Paraglaciecola psychrophila 170: one gene and its partner. Each later gene encodes a partner of the first gene's protein in a complex. Links are inferred from orthologs where the notes say so. Each region holds a gene or a part of one and is shown in the gene's direction. Other genes may lie near its edges. The genes, in order: groL and metK.

The links.
Region 2: the proteins of groL (region 1) and metK are in contact, whole or in part, in a cryo-EM structure (PDB 8P4O), measured with the Escherichia coli proteins. The link is inferred for Paraglaciecola psychrophila 170 from one-to-one orthologs.

What each region holds. Positions count from the first base shown.
Region 1 is NC_020514.1:4,803,901-4,812,976, forward strand. What follows is about bases 330-3,287. They hold groL (chaperonin GroEL), read left to right. Parts: upstream 330-968; coding sequence 969-2,606; downstream 2,607-3,287. Other genes in these bases: C427_RS21085 (co-chaperone GroES), read left to right, coding at 640-930; C427_RS21095 (hypothetical protein), read left to right, coding at 3,223-3,287. Outside these bases: C427_RS21080 (MipA/OmpV family protein), read right to left, coding at 1-293; more of C427_RS21095, read left to right, coding at 3,288-3,867; C427_RS21100 (IS1634 family transposase), read right to left, coding at 4,111-5,712; C427_RS21110 (Ig-like domain-containing protein), read left to right, coding at 6,623-9,076.
Region 2 is NC_020514.1:1,412,169-1,421,073, reverse strand. What follows is about bases 5,429-8,215. They hold metK (methionine adenosyltransferase), read left to right. Parts: upstream 5,429-6,142; coding sequence 6,143-7,288; downstream 7,289-8,215. Other genes in these bases: tkt (transketolase), read right to left, coding at 5,429-5,874. In the rest of the region: C427_RS06155 (hypothetical protein), read right to left, coding at 101-439; C427_RS06150 (fructose bisphosphate aldolase), read right to left, coding at 555-1,454; C427_RS06145 (phosphoglycerate kinase), read right to left, coding at 1,549-2,712; epd (erythrose-4-phosphate dehydrogenase), read right to left, coding at 2,757-3,767; more of tkt, read right to left, coding at 3,877-5,428; C427_RS06115 (hypothetical protein), read left to right, coding at 8,530-8,838; C427_RS06110 (LysR family transcriptional regulator), read right to left, coding at 8,863-8,905. UniProt on the Escherichia coli protein: Catalyzes the formation of S-adenosylmethionine (AdoMet) from methionine and ATP.

The sequences.
Region 1 (9,076 bases):
TTAAACGAACCTGCCAAAGATAAGTCGAGTTCATACCAACTTTTATCGATTGCTACTGCTCTGGCAATTGAGCCATCACCAATTCGTAAGGTTTCACCGCGATAAATAAAATATGGGGCGGGAATAACATTAATCTGACGTTGACCTGCTGCAGGGTATTCAGGGGAACTAAAAGCCGCAGCAAATACACCCACCTCCCACACAGGTCGCATATCATCTTCTAAGGCAATCTCCTCCTGAGCTTTGATGTGAGTACTCGTCACAATTAACACCAATAACGCCCAATATTTCATAAAGTAAAGCCTATTGTTTTTTGCAACCAAAATGAAACCTCCCATAGGCAACAATTATAGATTCAAAACCTAATACTCTGTGACAGCAACAAAAGATCCACTTTTACAGCATTGTAAAAGTGAATCACTTACCCTATGTCAAAATGTATGGAGTGAAACATCGTATTTATTTTACTTTTTTAATTAAAAAGCCTTGAGATCACTCCTGCTAACCCCATCTATGAACGCAGAACTAAGTTCTATCAGAAAAGAATTCTAAGCAGACGATGCGTCTTCTGCTTAATCACCGCCTTTATGTCAAAGGCACATAGCATTATTAACATTGGAATTTTCAGGAGATTTGAAAATGGCAATTCGTCCTTTAAACGATCGCGTTATCGTTAAGCGTCACGAACAAGAAAGTAAATCTGCAGGTGGCATTGTATTAACAGGCTCTGCAGCAGAAAAGTCGACTCGCGGCGAAGTTATCGCTGTAGGAAATGGTCGTGTACTAGATAATGGCGATGTTAAAGCAGTCGACGTTAAAATAGGTGACATCGTTATTTTCAACGATGGTTATGGGGTTAAAACTGAAAAGTTAGACGGCGAAGAAGTGCTTATCCTTAGTGAAAGCGACATCTTAGCAGTAGTCGAATAAACCCAATCCATTAACAGCATTTTTGAGGAATTATTATCATGGCAGCTAAAGAAGTTCGTTTTTCTGATGACGCTCGAGTAAAAATGTTAGCCGGTGTCAACATCCTTGCTAACGCAGTAAAAGTAACTTTAGGTCCTAAAGGTCGTCACGTGGTTTTAGAAAAATCATTTGGTGCACCTACCATCACTAAAGATGGTGTATCTGTAGCCAAAGAAATCGAATTGGAAGACAGATTCGAAAATATGGGTGCACAGATGGTTAAAGAAGTAGCGTCTAAAGCAAATGACGAAGCCGGTGACGGTACTACTACTGCAACTGTATTGGCTCAAGCTATTGTGACCGAAGGTTTGAAAGCAGTTGCTGCCGGTATGAACCCAATGGATCTTAAACGCGGCATCGACAAAGCTATTGTTGTTGCAGTAAAAGAATTACAAGCCTTATCTGTACCTTGTGCTGATAGCAAAGCTATCGCCCAAGTAGGTACTATCTCTGCAAACTCTGACGTTGAAGTCGGCGACCTTATCGCTGAAGCAATGGATAAAGTAGGCAAAGAAGGCGTAATTACAGTTGAAGAAGGCCAGTCTCTACAAAACGAATTAGACGTTGTAGAAGGTATGCAATTCGACCGTGGTTATTTGTCTCCTTACTTCATGAACAACCAAGAAAACGGGACAGTTGAACTAGACAACCCATACATGCTTTTGGTTGATAAAAAAATTACCAACATACGTGAATTACTACCTACATTAGAAGCGGTTGCAAAGGCATCTAAGCCTTTGTTGATTATTGCTGAAGATGTTGAAGGAGAAGCACTAGCTACCTTAGTAGTAAACAACATGCGCGGTATCGTTAAAGTAGCAGCGGTTAAAGCACCTGGTTTTGGTGACCGTCGTAAAGCTATGTTGCAAGACATTGCAACACTTACTGGTGGTACAGTGATTTCTGAAGAAATCGGCTTAGAACTTGAAAAAGTAACACTAGAAGATCTTGGTACAGCTAAACGTGTTGTGATCAACAAAGACAACACCACTATTGTAGATGGTGCTGGCGAAGAGGAGATGATTAAAGGTCGTGTTGCGCAAATTCGTGCACAGATTGAAGAATCTACTTCTGACTACGACAAAGAAAAACTTCAAGAGCGTCTAGCTAAATTAGCTGGCGGTGTTGCAGTTATCAAGGTTGGCGCAGCCACTGAAGTCGAAATGAAAGAGAAAAAAGACCGTGTTGAAGATGCACTTCATGCAACACGTGCTGCAGTAGAAGAAGGTGTTGTACCTGGCGGTGGTGTTGCTCTAGTTCGTGCGGCCTCTAAAATGGTTGACTTAAAAGGCGACAACGAAGACCAAACTCACGGTATTACACTAGCACTTCGTGCAATGGAAGCGCCATTACGTCAAATCGCTTCTAATGCTGGCGCAGAAGCTTCTGTTGTGACTAACGCAGTGAAGAATGGCGAAGGCAACTTCGGTTATAACGCTGCCAACGACACATACGGCGATATGATAGAGATGGGTATTCTAGATCCTACTAAAGTGGTTCGTTCTGCATTGCAGTTCGCCGCATCAATCGCAAGTTTGATGATCACCACAGAATGTATGATTGCCGAAGCTCCAAAAACTGATGCACCTGGCATGCCTGACATGGGCGGAATGGGTGGCATGGGCGGTATGATGTAATTAAGCTTCCCCACGCTAGTTGTTGATTTAAAAAGGTTTATTTTAACCTTGTAGAGTCAATTGTGGAGACATTAAGGGTGCCATTCGTGGCGCCCTTTTTTACATCTATAACTGACACACAGCTCTTTACGCTCCCTATTCTCACCTATTCACATAAGTCTCTTTTATTCCCTTACAGATGCCATAGGGGGGCATGCTGGGGTACTAGATATCTATGACGATTGCGTCGTTACCTTACTTCTACGATTATCGTAGTCTTGAAATATTCAGTTTTAAGAATCATTCTCATTTAGACCTTTACCACCAGTGCTCCTATTTAAACCAAAGACCTAAGCCAAAGACTTCCAGCAAGGGGATAAGCCTAAAGGCATTACGTATGAACGCATCATGGGACAATACAAACTAGAACTAGCTATCAAAGCTTCCCCATACAGGTGTGTCATTTGTACCATGTCCTTGATGACGATAGCTTCGTGGTTCACTGAATTGGAAGATTGGCTCGTTACCTTATGATTTAGATATAATTCTTTAGCCGTTTATACGTTGTTCAGTCCTAGCTCACACGGTAGGATATGTCACAGGAGAATATAATAAGCTGTTATAAGCAAGGAGTGGCATGTACATCATCGAATTAAACTATCCGGGCACGCGGCTTCAATTCGAAGACCAAAGTTTAAAGCATGAAATTGAAGGCATGCTAAGTAACTTACAGCGTATTGTAACGGAGGCTGCAATTTCCTTATCGATGTATGAGGCATCAAATTCCACACAACGAAATCATCGTCAAGAAATGGAGCAAGAGAATGAGTTGAGACAAGAAATTGATCTTCATGTTCGCAACGATGCCGAGGATGATTATTACCAAGATTTCGATAAATACAGATTAATCACTGAGAAAAAGCTAAGGGCAAGTAAGGCTGAACTTGGCATCATACCAAGATCATATTTGCATCAAATCCCATTTATTCATGCGCACACATTTGTCTATTCTGTTGATTCATTTGCTAAATTTTTAGAAGAACTAGTGGAGTACAAATGTATACCTAAATCTACCCAAGATTGCCTTAATGAGTTTAATAGGTTATTTCCGTCAGTGAGAAAAATTCGAAACTCAGCATTGCACATCGAAGATCGCTCTCGTGGTTATGGGCTATGGAAGGATAAAAAGAAAGGTAAAAAAATGGATACTTCAGGGTTTTTAGGACTCAGTAATTTGGAAGGCAACCAATTGTGTTACACGATTGATGATGGCACTTATTAAAGGGTCGAAATTAGCGTTAACGTATTGAATATTCTGGTTCAGATCATGAACCATTTGCTAGCAAGTTTTCAATGGGAAGGTCCCCCTAGAGTTGAGCCTCATTATTAATGTGTTCCGTTTTGACCATGCTAATTAGGTACATAAGAATAGGTACAATAATCGTTCCTTTTTAAGTTGATTTTAACCTTTAGCTACAGTGGGATGTAGACGTCTAAGACTTATATCCGATCTTCCGCACCCACTTTAAGAATAAATTCTCCGGTATACATCACCAAGGCAATTAATGATGATGTGTTGTCGTTCTTTTAAGTTCATCACCAGCGGAATGTGTTCAGCTTGATACAGAACCGTAATATTTTCGAAGCATTGGAAAACCCATCGAGCAGTGGGTGTTTGGCTTGGCTTTTTTTTCTGGTCGGGGAAGTAACACGCCTTGTCTTTGAGTGTTTTGCGGATTTGATGCTCTAGACTGGCGTACACCATTAAACAGCTGGTCATGACCATCAGTAAGGCTTCAATACGCTCTGGCTTCTTGAGGTAAATGGCACTGGTTAGGAAGTCGGGACTTTTTAAGAAACGAAAGCCTTTTTCAACATTTTGCTGGGCTTTGTAGCTGCTGAGTAAACTGGCCATATCCAAATCATCACTGACATCATTGGTGGCAATAATGAACAGTCCGAGTTGGTGTAAAGCGGTTTGGCGTGATATCAGAGGTGTGCATAATTCGCCCGTGATTTGATATTCAATGCGCGTGGGTAATTCGCCTCGTTTAGGTCGTCCTGCGTTTGCATATACCGTCACTTCAATTGCTCGGGCATTGACATCACACACGGTTTGTTTACTTCGCCATTTTACAATGGCACTTTGTGCATCTTGGATGCAGGCAAAGCGTTGTTGGCTTAACTGTTTGAAGCTTTTTCGCGCTTGCTCGCCGGCTTTTAACATGCGCTTGTTTAAGTTGTGTTGCTCACGCTTGTAAGCCTGCTCACTGCGAATGAGTAACCATGTTTGTTTAACACCGCCATATTCGCTGTCATAACTGACGCCTTCATAGCCTTGGGAAATAGGGGTAAACAGTAAAATTGGGGCTTGTGTAACCAGTGCCTTCGCTTCTTTCAGTGTTTGCGGCACCCGCGTGATAAATAATTGACCTCGGGCGTCTAATTCCTCAATCGTTTCTTTGACATAAAGCGCGGCATCGGCCACTAAATAGCGGCTGGCTTGAGCCGCTTTTAAACTACCGATATGCGCCTTCACAATCTGTTTAAAGCCTTCCATATCATTGTTGTTGCCACTGGCGGGCTTCATGTACACCGGAATACCCGACTGGTTTTCGCAAATGAGATTTAATATCACCTGATTGAGCTCAGGGCGATGGTCACGTGAATAGCCTTGGGCAATGCGAATGTGTCCAAACTCACCCTCTGGTGTGGCTTGGCCATCATAATGGAAACTAGTGGAGTCGAGATGCACCGCTTGGCAATCTAACCCTAGATGATTGACCACCCGCTCGCCTATGCCTTGGTAAAGAGAGGATACGCCCTTGTCGTAAAGTGCATCCAAACATCGCCCAAGCGCATCGTCATTAATATCATCGGCAGATATTCCTTCCCCGAGCAAACGGTCAAGCGGTTTGCTTTCAAAATATTCACTGTACATATGCAAAGTGCGACCGGTAAAACCTAAACCATTGAGTAGCATCGCCACGAATAATTGTCCAAAGCTGACTTTACGCTCATTAGAGCCACCTAATGCATCATCAATATATTGTGCAAGTTGAATATCTTTACAAAATCCAGCGACAAGGCCGAGGTGATCGAGGGATTTGGAGGAGGGGTAAGTCATTATTTATAGCTCTCAAAAGAGAGTAATAGGTCAAAACTGGGGATCGGCGTCAAGGTATTTTTAACAAACCCACATCAAGTGGTTAATTAATGACCAAATTTAGGTGCGGAATGACAGCAAGATCATTATAGATTGTACTTTTGGAGCAAGTCGTGATCAGATCAAGGCATAACATTAGCCTTGGTATAAAAATGAATACTACTTTTCTGAAACACTTTATTTCAATTACAGATCCTCGCATTGAACGCTGTAAAAATAATAACCTGCTCTATATTCTTCTGCTAACCATTAGTGTTGTGCTATCTGGCGCAGGAAGATATTGAAGACTTTGGGCACCTAAAACTTGATTGGCTAGAGAATATAGCGTTTTAAAAGCAGATATACTAATAGTGACACCATAGCGCGTGTTATATGTCGGTTAAAAGCGTATGAAATGGAGTGTGCATTTCAATATTGGATATCTCACTTATCAAAACTACCGGGTACGTGATGTTATTCATTGAAAGACGGCTCGACGTTCAGTGTAATAATAAGAATATTCAAAATGAAGCAGCCTTAATCCCTCTTCAGCTGACAATGGAATTGTGTCCAATGAAAAATGTCGACAAAAGCTTTTATCGCATCAACCAACTAGGCCAGCTTGGCCAGCTTGGCGTGATTAACAAGCATTTATATTGAAGTAACGTATGTTCAGTATGAGTGACTTAATGAGTTGTTAAAAAAAGAAATACTTGTATGGGTTAATCTGGGAACTGAGCTTATCCATAGTGTCCATCTGAAAACAACAATAGAGAATGATTTCAATTTATATTATTACATTTTATTACATTTTTATAATATAATAATTTTGCGATTTTGAATTCAATAAGTTTCATGTTCGTTAAATAATTAACCTAAGGAAGTCCAGTCCATGCCCATCAAAAAGAGTCTAATAAAAAGTATTTTATCGATAGCCCCTTTTATCCTGATTTCATTGATGTCGCAAGCAGCCTTGGCTGAATCTACAGTAACCAATAACTCTGACCCAAACGAATTAAGAGATGCACTTGCTGCTAATTTTACCGGAGTTCATACACTTGGTGCGGCTACCGCAGTTGGAGAAGTAGGTCAATTAGGAACTTTTGATAATCTTGATTTCGGACAAGTTGATAATAAAGATTCTATTTTTACTAACACTGGTATTATGCTAAGTACAGGCACACTTATAGCTGATGGTGTGAGCTCTACTCTAGCAGAAACCGATGTCGCTCAAGCGCTTACTGACCATCCCAGCTTTAATACATACGCTACTAATGACGCTGCTTCTTTGACTTTTACTTTTGAAGCTGAGCCTGATATTAAGTCCGTCGTTATGGAAGTTATGTACGCTACCAATGAAAGCATAGGTAATACAAGCTATTTAGATGCCGCGGTCATTATGGTTGACGGGGTTAATATAGCTACTTTTCCAAATGGTCTGTTACTGTCTAATTTTAACGCAGATTTTTTATTTGCTTCATCAACTACCGTAACCGGTTTTAGTAACGTATCGAATATACTTATAATTTCTGGTGCACTTGATCTTAACTTAACTACCCACACAATTAAAATTGCGATTGCAAATAATAATGATGGTGGTGTTGAATCAGCTATTCTTCTTGGGGCAATTAAAGGTTCAACATTAAGTGGGAGTGGTATAATTGAACCTGTAATAAATGAAGCACCGGTAATATCAGGTACACCAGCAACCACGGTAGCAGAGGGTGCAGTATATAGCTTCACGCCGAGTGTAACGGATGCAGATACAAGTGATACCACGACCTTTAGTATCAGCAATAAACCGAGTTGGGCCGCTTTTAGCGCCACCACCGGGGCATTAACCGGCACGCCGGATAATAATGACGTGGGTGTGACGTCGGGGATTGTTATCACGGTCAACGATAGTGCCGGCGGCGCCGCGAGCTTAAGCGCCTTTAGTGTGACGGTGTCAAATACCAATGACGCACCGGTTATCACGGGTACGCCAGCGACGACCATTGATGAAGATGTGGCTTACAGCTTTACGCCGAGCGTTAGTGATGTGGATGCAGGTGACACCCAAACCTTTAGTATCACCAATAAACCGAGTTGGGCCGCTTTTAGCGCCACCACCGGGGCATTAACCGGCACGCCAAGTAAGAGTGATATTGGTACCACATCAGGTATTATTATTAGCGTAGCAGACAGTGGCAATGCATCGGCAAGCTTAACGGCCTTTAACCTCGAGGTATTTGTTATCAACCAAGCACCCGTTGCTGCGGATGTGAGTGAAACCTTAGCAGAAGATAGCGATACGTTTGTTACCTTAACGGCCACGGACAATGATGAAGGAGATGAATTAACCTTTATTATTGCAAGCGAACCTTCACATGGTAAGTTAACGGCTTCTTTAAATAATGCTGCAAAATGGCAATACACACCTGAAGCGGATTATCAGGGTGAAGACAGCTTTACCTTTACGGCGAATGATGGTGAAGCAGACTCAGCACCTGCTACAATATCGCTCACTATCACCTCTGTTAATGACGCCCCTATAGCAACCGATGATAATATTACACTTGCCTTTAATGAAACGGGGGTCTACGTCCTTGATGTGCTAAGTAATGATAGTGACATTGAAAGTGACGAATTAACCATCACTAACGCCTCTGCCAGTATTGGTAGTGTTAGTATTGATAATAATCAGTTGGTTTATCAAGCTCAGGCGGGTGTGCAAGGGGTTATCTCGCTAGATTATGTTATTAATGACGGACACCAAAACCAAGACAATGGCTCTGCAAAGGCACGTGTGACGTTATTTATTGATGGTGGCATTAACGCACAATTACCAACTATTACACTGCCTGAAGACGTAATCGTTAATGCAACGGCGTTATTTACTAAAGTGGATTTAGGGGTACCCACCGCTGTGGACAACGCAGGAAAAAGACTGCCTGTTTCCTTACTCGATGGCACCACGTTATTTAGACCGGGTAACAACGTAGCGTATTGGCAAGCAGAAGATAGCCAAGGCCTCAAAAGTGTGGCAAGTCAATCTGTCGTTGTGCACCCGCTTATTACGATGAGTAAAGATGAAACGACAGTGGAGGGGACTTCACATAATGTGGGTATTTTCCTAAACGGCACTTCACCTACTTACCCGCTCACTATAAGTTATAGCGTGAGCGGTTCATCTGATGCTAACGACCATAACCTTATTTCAGATGAGATTGTCATCGACTCTGGAGAGTTTGGCACTATTAGTTTTGATGTTTTAGCTGACGATATTACTGAGGACAATGAAACATTAACCATTACACTCGATGACACGCTTAACTTTGGTGCTAAATCTACTTATACCTTAACG
Region 2 (8,905 bases), 3.4 Mb from region 1 along the record:
ACTTTTCGTGGTGATTTTGTGAAAACTAACCTTGTGACTAACTAAAAAAGGTGAAGGTTGCCGTACCTGTGAGTAGTGATTGATTAAAATTAGTTTGTCCTTAACGACCAAGATATTGATCAATTAATAACGATAATTTGTCTTGCAAATGTTCTTCAAAATCATCAAGTTCTTTACCAAATACCCTTAGGTATTTTTCAGCTTTGTCATGATCGAGACGTTTATTGTTAGTTTTATATTCTGTTTCGAGCAGTGTTTTATCATAACGGGGAGTGATGACCCAGCGCACAAAATCTGAGTCTAGTCTGGCCACTTCTTTTTTGGCAAACTTACAAAAACCTTCAATATGCTCAATACCATCAGGGCCCAAACATCCGGGTTCAACTCTAAATGTCACCGTTAGTTTTTTATAAAGAGGTAGTGGCAAATCGTGGGTCATCTTAAACAGTTCTCGTCCAGTGAAGGTCAAAAAATAAATAATAGCCTAATCAACTCAATCTTCCGAGCAAAAAAAAGTCGGGCATACACCCGACCGCTTTTATTATGAAATATAACTAACTTTTAGAAGCTTGATAAATACTTTCGATAGACGAATCCATCGTTGCGTCGAATTCAGCATCACTTTGTTTGGCACTCAGACCTTCGGAAAGTGCACGGGAGAAACTAGCAATCATGCCATTATTTTCTGTCAATCTGCTGTTAGCTTCATCTCTTGAATAACCGCCAGATAATGCTACAACCTTTAACACTTTAGGATGATTAACTAAGTCTTGGTAGAGGTTAGCAGTCTCTGGCAACGTTAATTTTAACATCACTTGCTGATTGGCCGCTAAATCATCCAACTGTTTAAGGATTGACGCTTTAAGTAAGGCTTCAGCTGCCGCTTTTTCAGGGCTGTGAATATCCACTTCAGGCTCAATAATTGGCATAAGGCCAGCAGCTAAAATTTGTTTAGCGACTGCAAATTGCTGTGCAATCACCGCTTCAACACCTTGTGAATTTGCCAGCTTAACCACAGAACGCATTTTGGTTCCAAACACATTTTGTGCGTTGGCCTTGGCTAATAAATTATCTAAGTCAGGCATCGCTTTTAACAACTGTGTACCATTAATTTCCGCTTCTAAGCCTTTGTCTACTTTCAAGAAAGGTACGACTTGTTTGACGTTCCATAAGTAGCTAGAGGTACTTTGACCTAAAATATCTCTATCTAAGGTATCTTCAAACAAAATTGCGCCTAATACACGTTCGCCGTTAAACACACTTGAAGTTATAATCCGAGTGCGCATTTCATGAACTTTAGCGAACATTTCTGCATCACCTTGATACTCAGACTCATCTACACCATACAAACCTAAAGCTTTAGGTGTACTGCCGCCACTTTGGTCTAATGCAGCGATAAATCCATTTTGGTTATTAATTTTTGCAAGCATATCTTGTTGGGCTTGTGTTGCCATGTGCAGCACTCCTTTTTTATTGTGTTGTAAGCCGATGTGTCTAACGACTCGTAGAGTTCAAGGTATTATAATGTAAAGCTCGTGTGCCGATTAGCTATTTAGCTGCTCTAGCTTCTAACATTGCCACAGCAGGTAGCTCTTTACCTTCAACAAATTCAAGGAAAGCACCACCCCCAGTAGAAATATATGAAATCTGGTCACTTAAATTCCATTTATCAATCGCCGCTAACGTATCACCGCCACCCGCTATTGAAAACGCATCGCTAGCAGCAATAGCTCGCGCTACCACTTCAGTACCTTTAGCGAAATTATCAAATTCAAAAACACCACAAGGACCATTCCATAGAATAGTTTTAGCACCTTTTAAAATTGCAGCCACGTTTTCAGCTGTTTGTGGGCCATAGTCCATGATTTCTTCGTCATCTTGCACTTCGCTGACATCTTTTATCACCGCAGGCTCTGACTCATTAAAATGTTTGCCGACGCGCACATCCACCGTTTCTGGGATATCTAAGGAGTCCATTAAACGCTTCGCTTCTGGGATTAAGTTCGCCTCATGTAACGAGCGGCCTACATTATAGCCTCGGGCAGCAATAAAGGTATTTGAAATGCCACCACCGACTATTAACTGATCAGCAATTTTAGATAAGGCATCTAATACCGTTAACTTTGTTGATACTTTTGAACCGCCGACTATTGCCACCAATGGACGTTTTGGATTATGTAGTGCTTTACCCAAAGCATCAAGTTCACCTACAAGTAAAGGGCCACCACATGCAACTGGCGCAAATACCCCAACACTGTGAGTAGAAGCCTGAGCTCGATGGGCAGTGCCAAATGCATCCATTACATAAATATCGCACAAAGCCGCATATTTTTTAGCTAAGGTTTCATCGTCTTTACTTTCGCCAACATTAAATCGCACGTTTTCTAAGACCACTACTTCACCGTCCTTAACATCTACACCATCTAAATAGTCTGTCGATAGGCGTACGTTCAGATCAGTTTTTTCTTTTAGATAATTTACTACCGGTAATAATGAAAGTTCCGCTGCAGTTTCACCCTCTGTAGGGCGACCTAGATGCGACATAATCATCACTTTAGCACCTTGTTTTAAAGCAGCCTTGATAGTCGGTAGTGAAGCTCGAATACGCGCATCAGAGGTCACTACGCCATCTTTTACCGGCACGTTTAAATCTTGACGAATTAATACTCTTTTACCGGCTAAATCAAGCTCGGTCATCTTCAATATGGACATAATTTACCTTGTAAATAATACTTCGTTACTTTGCTTAACTTGCTTTATTGGATGCTGAACATGGCAATAGCATTATCAATCATTCTATTAGCAAAACCCCATTCGTTGTCACACCAGACTAAAGTTTTAGCTAGTTGTTTGTGACTAACACGTGTTTGACTACCATCTACTATACAAGAATGAGGATCGTGATTAAAATCAACCGACACTAAAGGTTCTTCAGTGTAGTCTAAAATCCCCTCTAAGCGCCCTACTCGGGCTTGTTTTAACGCTTGATTCACTTCATCAATACACACATGTTTTTCTAAAGTGACACTTAAATCCATAGCTGTAACATTGATAGTGGGTACTCGCACCGCTATAGCTTCAAACTTACCAGCAAATTTAGGTAATATCCGCTCTATTCCTATCGCCAACTTGGTATCGACAGGAATAATCGATTGACTGGCTGCTCGAGTAAGCCGCAAATCTGTATGGTATGCATCAATCACTTGTTGGTCGTGCATCGAGGAATGAATAGTAGTAATCGTTCCGCTTAGCACGTTGAAAGCGTTATCTAACACTTGGATCACCGGCACAATGCAATTGGTAGTGCAGGAGCCACTGGATACGATTAAGTCGTCAGCTTTTAATTGATGATCGTTGATCCCATAAATGACGGTGGCATCCATATCTGAGCCGCAAGGTTGCGAAAACAACACCTTTTTAGCACCTTGATCTAAATGCGCTTGGCCAGATGCTCTATCATTATGTACACCAGAACATTCGAGCACCAAATCAATATCAAGCTGATCCCAAGGAAGATCAGCAATGTTTTCATGCTGCAACAGCAGAATTTCATCACCTGCAACAATCAAACGTTTTGCTTGTAAATCGACAGAAAAACCAAAGCGCCCATGGGACGTGTCGTACTTGAGCAAGTGTGCAATGCCTTTTGGCTCGGCTATCTCATTGATCGCCACAATTTGAATGTCACTATTGCGGCCACTTTCATATAAAGCTCTGACAACGTTACGGCCTATACGACCAAAACCATTAATTGCAATTCGTAACATAACACTCTTTAATTTGATTCAAGATGAGCCATCCCATCTGACACTTTTTCTAATGAGCAATACTTCATAACAAAGGCGCTAAAAAGCGCCTTTGTTATGAAAGAAGTTTTTAGTTTAAGCCTTTAGCGGCCTTCACTACTGCTTCTGTGGTGATACCGAAGTACTTCAGCAATGCAGCACCCGGTGCAGATTCACCGAAGGTGGACATGCCCACAACAGCGCCACCCAATCCAACATATTTATACCAAAAATCGACATGGGCCGCTTCGACCGCAACACGTTTAGTCACAACTTTAGGTAATACCGACTCGCGGTAGTCAGCGTCTTGTTTATCAAAAACGGAGGTACTTGGCATAGACACAACGCGCACTGCCATACCCGCAGCAGATAATTGCTCCCCGGCTTCAACCGTGATGCCTACTTCAGAGCCAGTAGCCATTAAGATAACATCAGGGGTACCTGCACACTCTTTCAATACATAACCACCTTTAGCAACATTGGCAAGTTGCTCAGCATTTCGTGGTTGCGCAGGCAAACCTTGACGACTAAAGATTAATGCAGATGGGCCATCTTTACGTTCTAGCGCTGATTTCCATGCAACCGCAGTTTCTGCACCATCACAAGGACGCCATGTAGCTAAGTTTGGAGTAAGGCGTAAGTTAGCTATTTGCTCGATAGGTTGATGAGTAGGTCCATCTTCACCTTGACCAATAGAATCATGGGTATACACAAAGATATTTGGAATACCCATCAATGACGCCATACGCACTGCGTTGCGTGCATATTCCATAAACATTAAGAAGGTAGCGCCGAATGGACGGAATCCACCGTGCAGCCCAATTCCATTCATGATGCCACTCATACCAAACTCTCGCACACCATAATATATGTAGTTGCCGCTAGCATCATCGGCTGAAATGCCTTTGGTGCCAGACCAAATAGTAAGGTTTGAGCCAGCTAAATCAGCTGAACCACCTAACACTTCAGGTAACAATGTAGCAAAGGTCTCAATTGAATTTTGTGAAGCCTTGCGGCTAGCTACATTTTCAGCTTTGTCTTGTGATTGCTGAATGAAGGCATCCGCTTTTTCAGAAAAATCAGCGGGTAGGTCACCGGCTAAACGTCGCGTTAACTCTGCAGCTAATGCTGGATGTGCTTGTTGGTATCCAGTAAATTTATCATTCCAAGCTTGTTCTTTTGCAGCACCCGACGCTTTTGCATCCCAACCGGCATAAATATCTTCAGGAATTTCGAAAGGGGCGTAAGGCCAGTTAAGGAATTCGCGCGCAGCTTTGATTTCTTCTACACCTAAAGGTGCGCCGTGAGAGTCGTGACTGCCCGATTTATTCGGTGAGCCAAAACCTATAATAGTTTTACAGCAAATGAGTGTTGGCTTAGACGTTTCAGCTTTAGCAGCGGCAATCGCATCAGCAATAGCTTGAGAGTCGTGTCCGTCTACGTCGGCAATGACATGCCAGCCATAGGCTTCAAAACGAGCAGGAGTGTTATCAGTAAACCAACCTTCAACATGACCATCAATTGAGATACCGTTGTCATCCCAAAATGCGACTAACTTACCTAAACCTAATGTACCTGCTAAAGAACATACTTCGTGAGAAATACCTTCCATCAAACAGCCATCACCTAAGAAGCAGTAGGTGAAATGATCAACTACATCAAAATTTGGCTGATTAAACTGTGCGGCTAAGGTTTTTTCAGCAATCGCCATGCCCACTGCGTTACTTAACCCTTGTCCCAAAGGTCCAGTGGTAGTTTCAATACCCGGTGCGTAACCATATTCAGGGTGACCTGGCGTTTTTGAATGCAATTGACGGAAATTTCTTAACTCTTCAATCGGTAATGCATAACCAGTCAGATGTAAAAGAGAATAAATCAACATCGAACCGTGGCCATTAGATAATACAAATCTATCTCTGTTGGCCCAATCTGGGTTGCTTGGATTATGTTGCATATGATCTGCCCACAACACTTGCGCGATGTCAGCCATACCCATGGGTGCACCTGGGTGACCGGAGTTAGCTTGTTGAACGGCATCCATACTAAGGGCGCGAATGGCGTTGGCGAGTTCTCGACGTGATGACGACATGTGGTCTCCTGACTGATCCAATAATTATGGGTATCCGTAACTGTTCGCTAAAGACACCTTAGTTAGCTATACATTTTGTATTAGCCAGCATGTAACTGCAATCTTAAATACTCTATGAATGAGTATTTTCATATGACTTTTGTTTACACCTTAGCAGAATAAAATTCATAGACGTTCGGACGTCTAGAAGTAAAGACTGGTATTTTGTACTTGAATAGTTAAAATATACGTATTAATTCGTACAACGACTCTGACATAAGGTGCTTTTATGACCTCACATTTATTTACTTCTGAATCTGTATCTGAAGGACACCCTGATAAAATTGCAGATCAAATTTCTGATGCAGTTTTAGATGCCATTTTAACCCAAGATCCTAAGGCAAGAGTGGCCTGTGAGACCTTTGTCAAAACAGGTATGGTGTTAGTAGGTGGCGAAGTTACAACCTCGGCATGGGTAGATATAGAAGAAATTACCCGCAAAACAGTTAGAGAAATCGGATATGTGCATTCAGATATGGGATTTGATGCAGACTCATGCGCAGTATTAAATGCCATTGGTAAACAATCACCTGATATTAATCAAGGCGTAGACCGCACCTCACCAGAAGAGCAAGGTGCAGGGGACCAAGGTTTAATGTTTGGTTATGCCAGTAATGAAACAGATGTGTTGATGCCTGCACCGATTACCTATTCTCACCGCTTGGTAAAACGTCAGTCTGAGTTACGTAAAAACGGTACCTTAAACTGGTTGAGGCCTGATGCCAAAAGCCAAGTCACTTTTATCTACGAAAATAATCAACCCGTGGCTATTGATGCGGTGGTGTTGTCAACTCAACATGATGAAAGCATCAGCACCGCAGATCTTCGTGAAGCCGTGATGGAAGAAATTATTAAGCCAGTATTACCTGAAAAATGGCTTAGCAACAAAACCAAATATTTTATTAACCCCACAGGTCGGTTTGTTATTGGCGGCCCCATGGGCGACTGTGGCTTGACCGGTCGTAAAATAATTGTTGATACCTACGGCGGTATGGCAAGACATGGCGGTGGCGCATTTTCTGGCAAAGATCCTTCAAAAGTGGATAGATCAGCGGCATATGCTGGACGTTACGTTGCAAAAAATATAGTCGCAGCTGGATTAGCCGACAGATGCGAAATCCAGTTGTCTTACGCCATCGGTGTAGCAGAGCCAACATCCATCAATATTGATACCTTTGGCACAGGAAAAGTTTCAGATGCATTATTGGTTAAGTTGGTTCGTGACAACTTCGAACTTAGACCCTACGGACTACTCAAAATGCTCGACTTAGAGCGACCCATCTATCAAGCCACCGCAGCATACGGACACTTTGGCAGAGAAGAATTTCCTTGGGAAAAAACAGATGTTGCTGAACGCCTCAAAGCAAGTATCTAGAGAGTCAGCTCAGATCAAAATAGCCTCAAAATGGGGCTGTATTTTAGTATTTTTAAAGTAATGAATTTGGGGTGTTGCATTTTCACAAACTATGGTTGGCATCTAGCTAGCTCATAGTACACCGGCCCCCTGACACTGAAAAAATCGTCACTGTGTGGCGACTTTATTTTCTTCAGTCAACCTGCTGATAACGCAACTAAACGCTGCAAATTGTTATTCACAGGCATAGGTGATGCCATCAAAAAGTGAGCTATTCAGATTAAAGATTGTAACTAAACACCTATCTTATGACTCTAAAATTCTAAACATCATAATTTTAAAACTTTAAAACTTTAAAATTCCAAACTAGTTCGCATCAGAAGGGTAGCTTTAAACACTTTACTGACACTAAAGTCTAGTCTTAAAAGGCAGTGATGGACTTAGGCTCTGACAAATCTATTTTGAATACCAATTTAAGGTAGCTTCATTCACATCATTAGCGTGGGAGTTGATGTGTTGAATATTTATTTGAGATTGAAGATTAGAGCTTGAATAGACTTTTGGATGGTAATTGTGGCTGTTTCTAATGCTTTATACGTCATTCAAAAGGATAACTACCCTGGCCCAGCATAGCCCATATCAATCCTGTCAATCCTATTGTCGATATCACGCTTATCAAGTTGTATGTCAGCACATCGATACTCATTTTGGTTAACAAATTACGTTTACGTGTCATTACGCAGAGCGTCGCACTCGTCCACATTTAAGGTCACCGAATAAATGTTCAACAGCGTATTTCCCGAATACAGTACTGTTACGACTGACATTACTGTCCTTGTTATTGACCGCCTTAAACTTGCCTCCATCAATAGCGAAGAGTGGAACATAGAATATAATCATCTGACAACCCATCTCTACAAACTGACGACATAGAGCATCTATGCCTTTGACATTTTCCTTTCTAAAATGAGCAATCGTTTTAAAGTCTGGCATTAATCGACCCAACACCCACATCAGTTCAACGTTGCGATGACTCTTTTCTAAGCGGTGAGAAGATTAAATACGATTGAGATAATCATAGATAGTGAGTTTTAACAGGATGGCTGGATGATAACCTGAACGGTCTTTGCTCTTGGTAATCACACGTTTAAATTCACATATTTTAAGTTCTAAATTATCTATCAATATAACCTCAACTCGAACAGAGTTATCTTCAGTAACAAAATCATCAAGCACGTCGTGAAGTAAGGGAGTTTATGTTCTTGATTGGGGTAAAATATGGTGTGCTATCACGTTTGCTCTATGGTTTAGCTGACCATATAATGATAGTGGAGCAGCGATTTAATCGGCGACAACATTATGCTTGTTTGATCATAAAAACCCAGAACTTAGACCCGAAGGTGATCAATAGTTTTCGCAACGCCCAACGTATCACTTTAGTAAGCAACGGCGACATTATGACGTTTTATCTATTTGTGCTTATTAATAATATCTTTACAAATCCTACTCATGACATATTACAATCATTTAACCTAGGTTTTCTAGACTTAGATTACATGCTAGATAAATAAGAATATTTCTCACTATTCGTTTAATTATTTCCAACTGGCTTTCGATGCGATATTTTTTAAGTTTTCC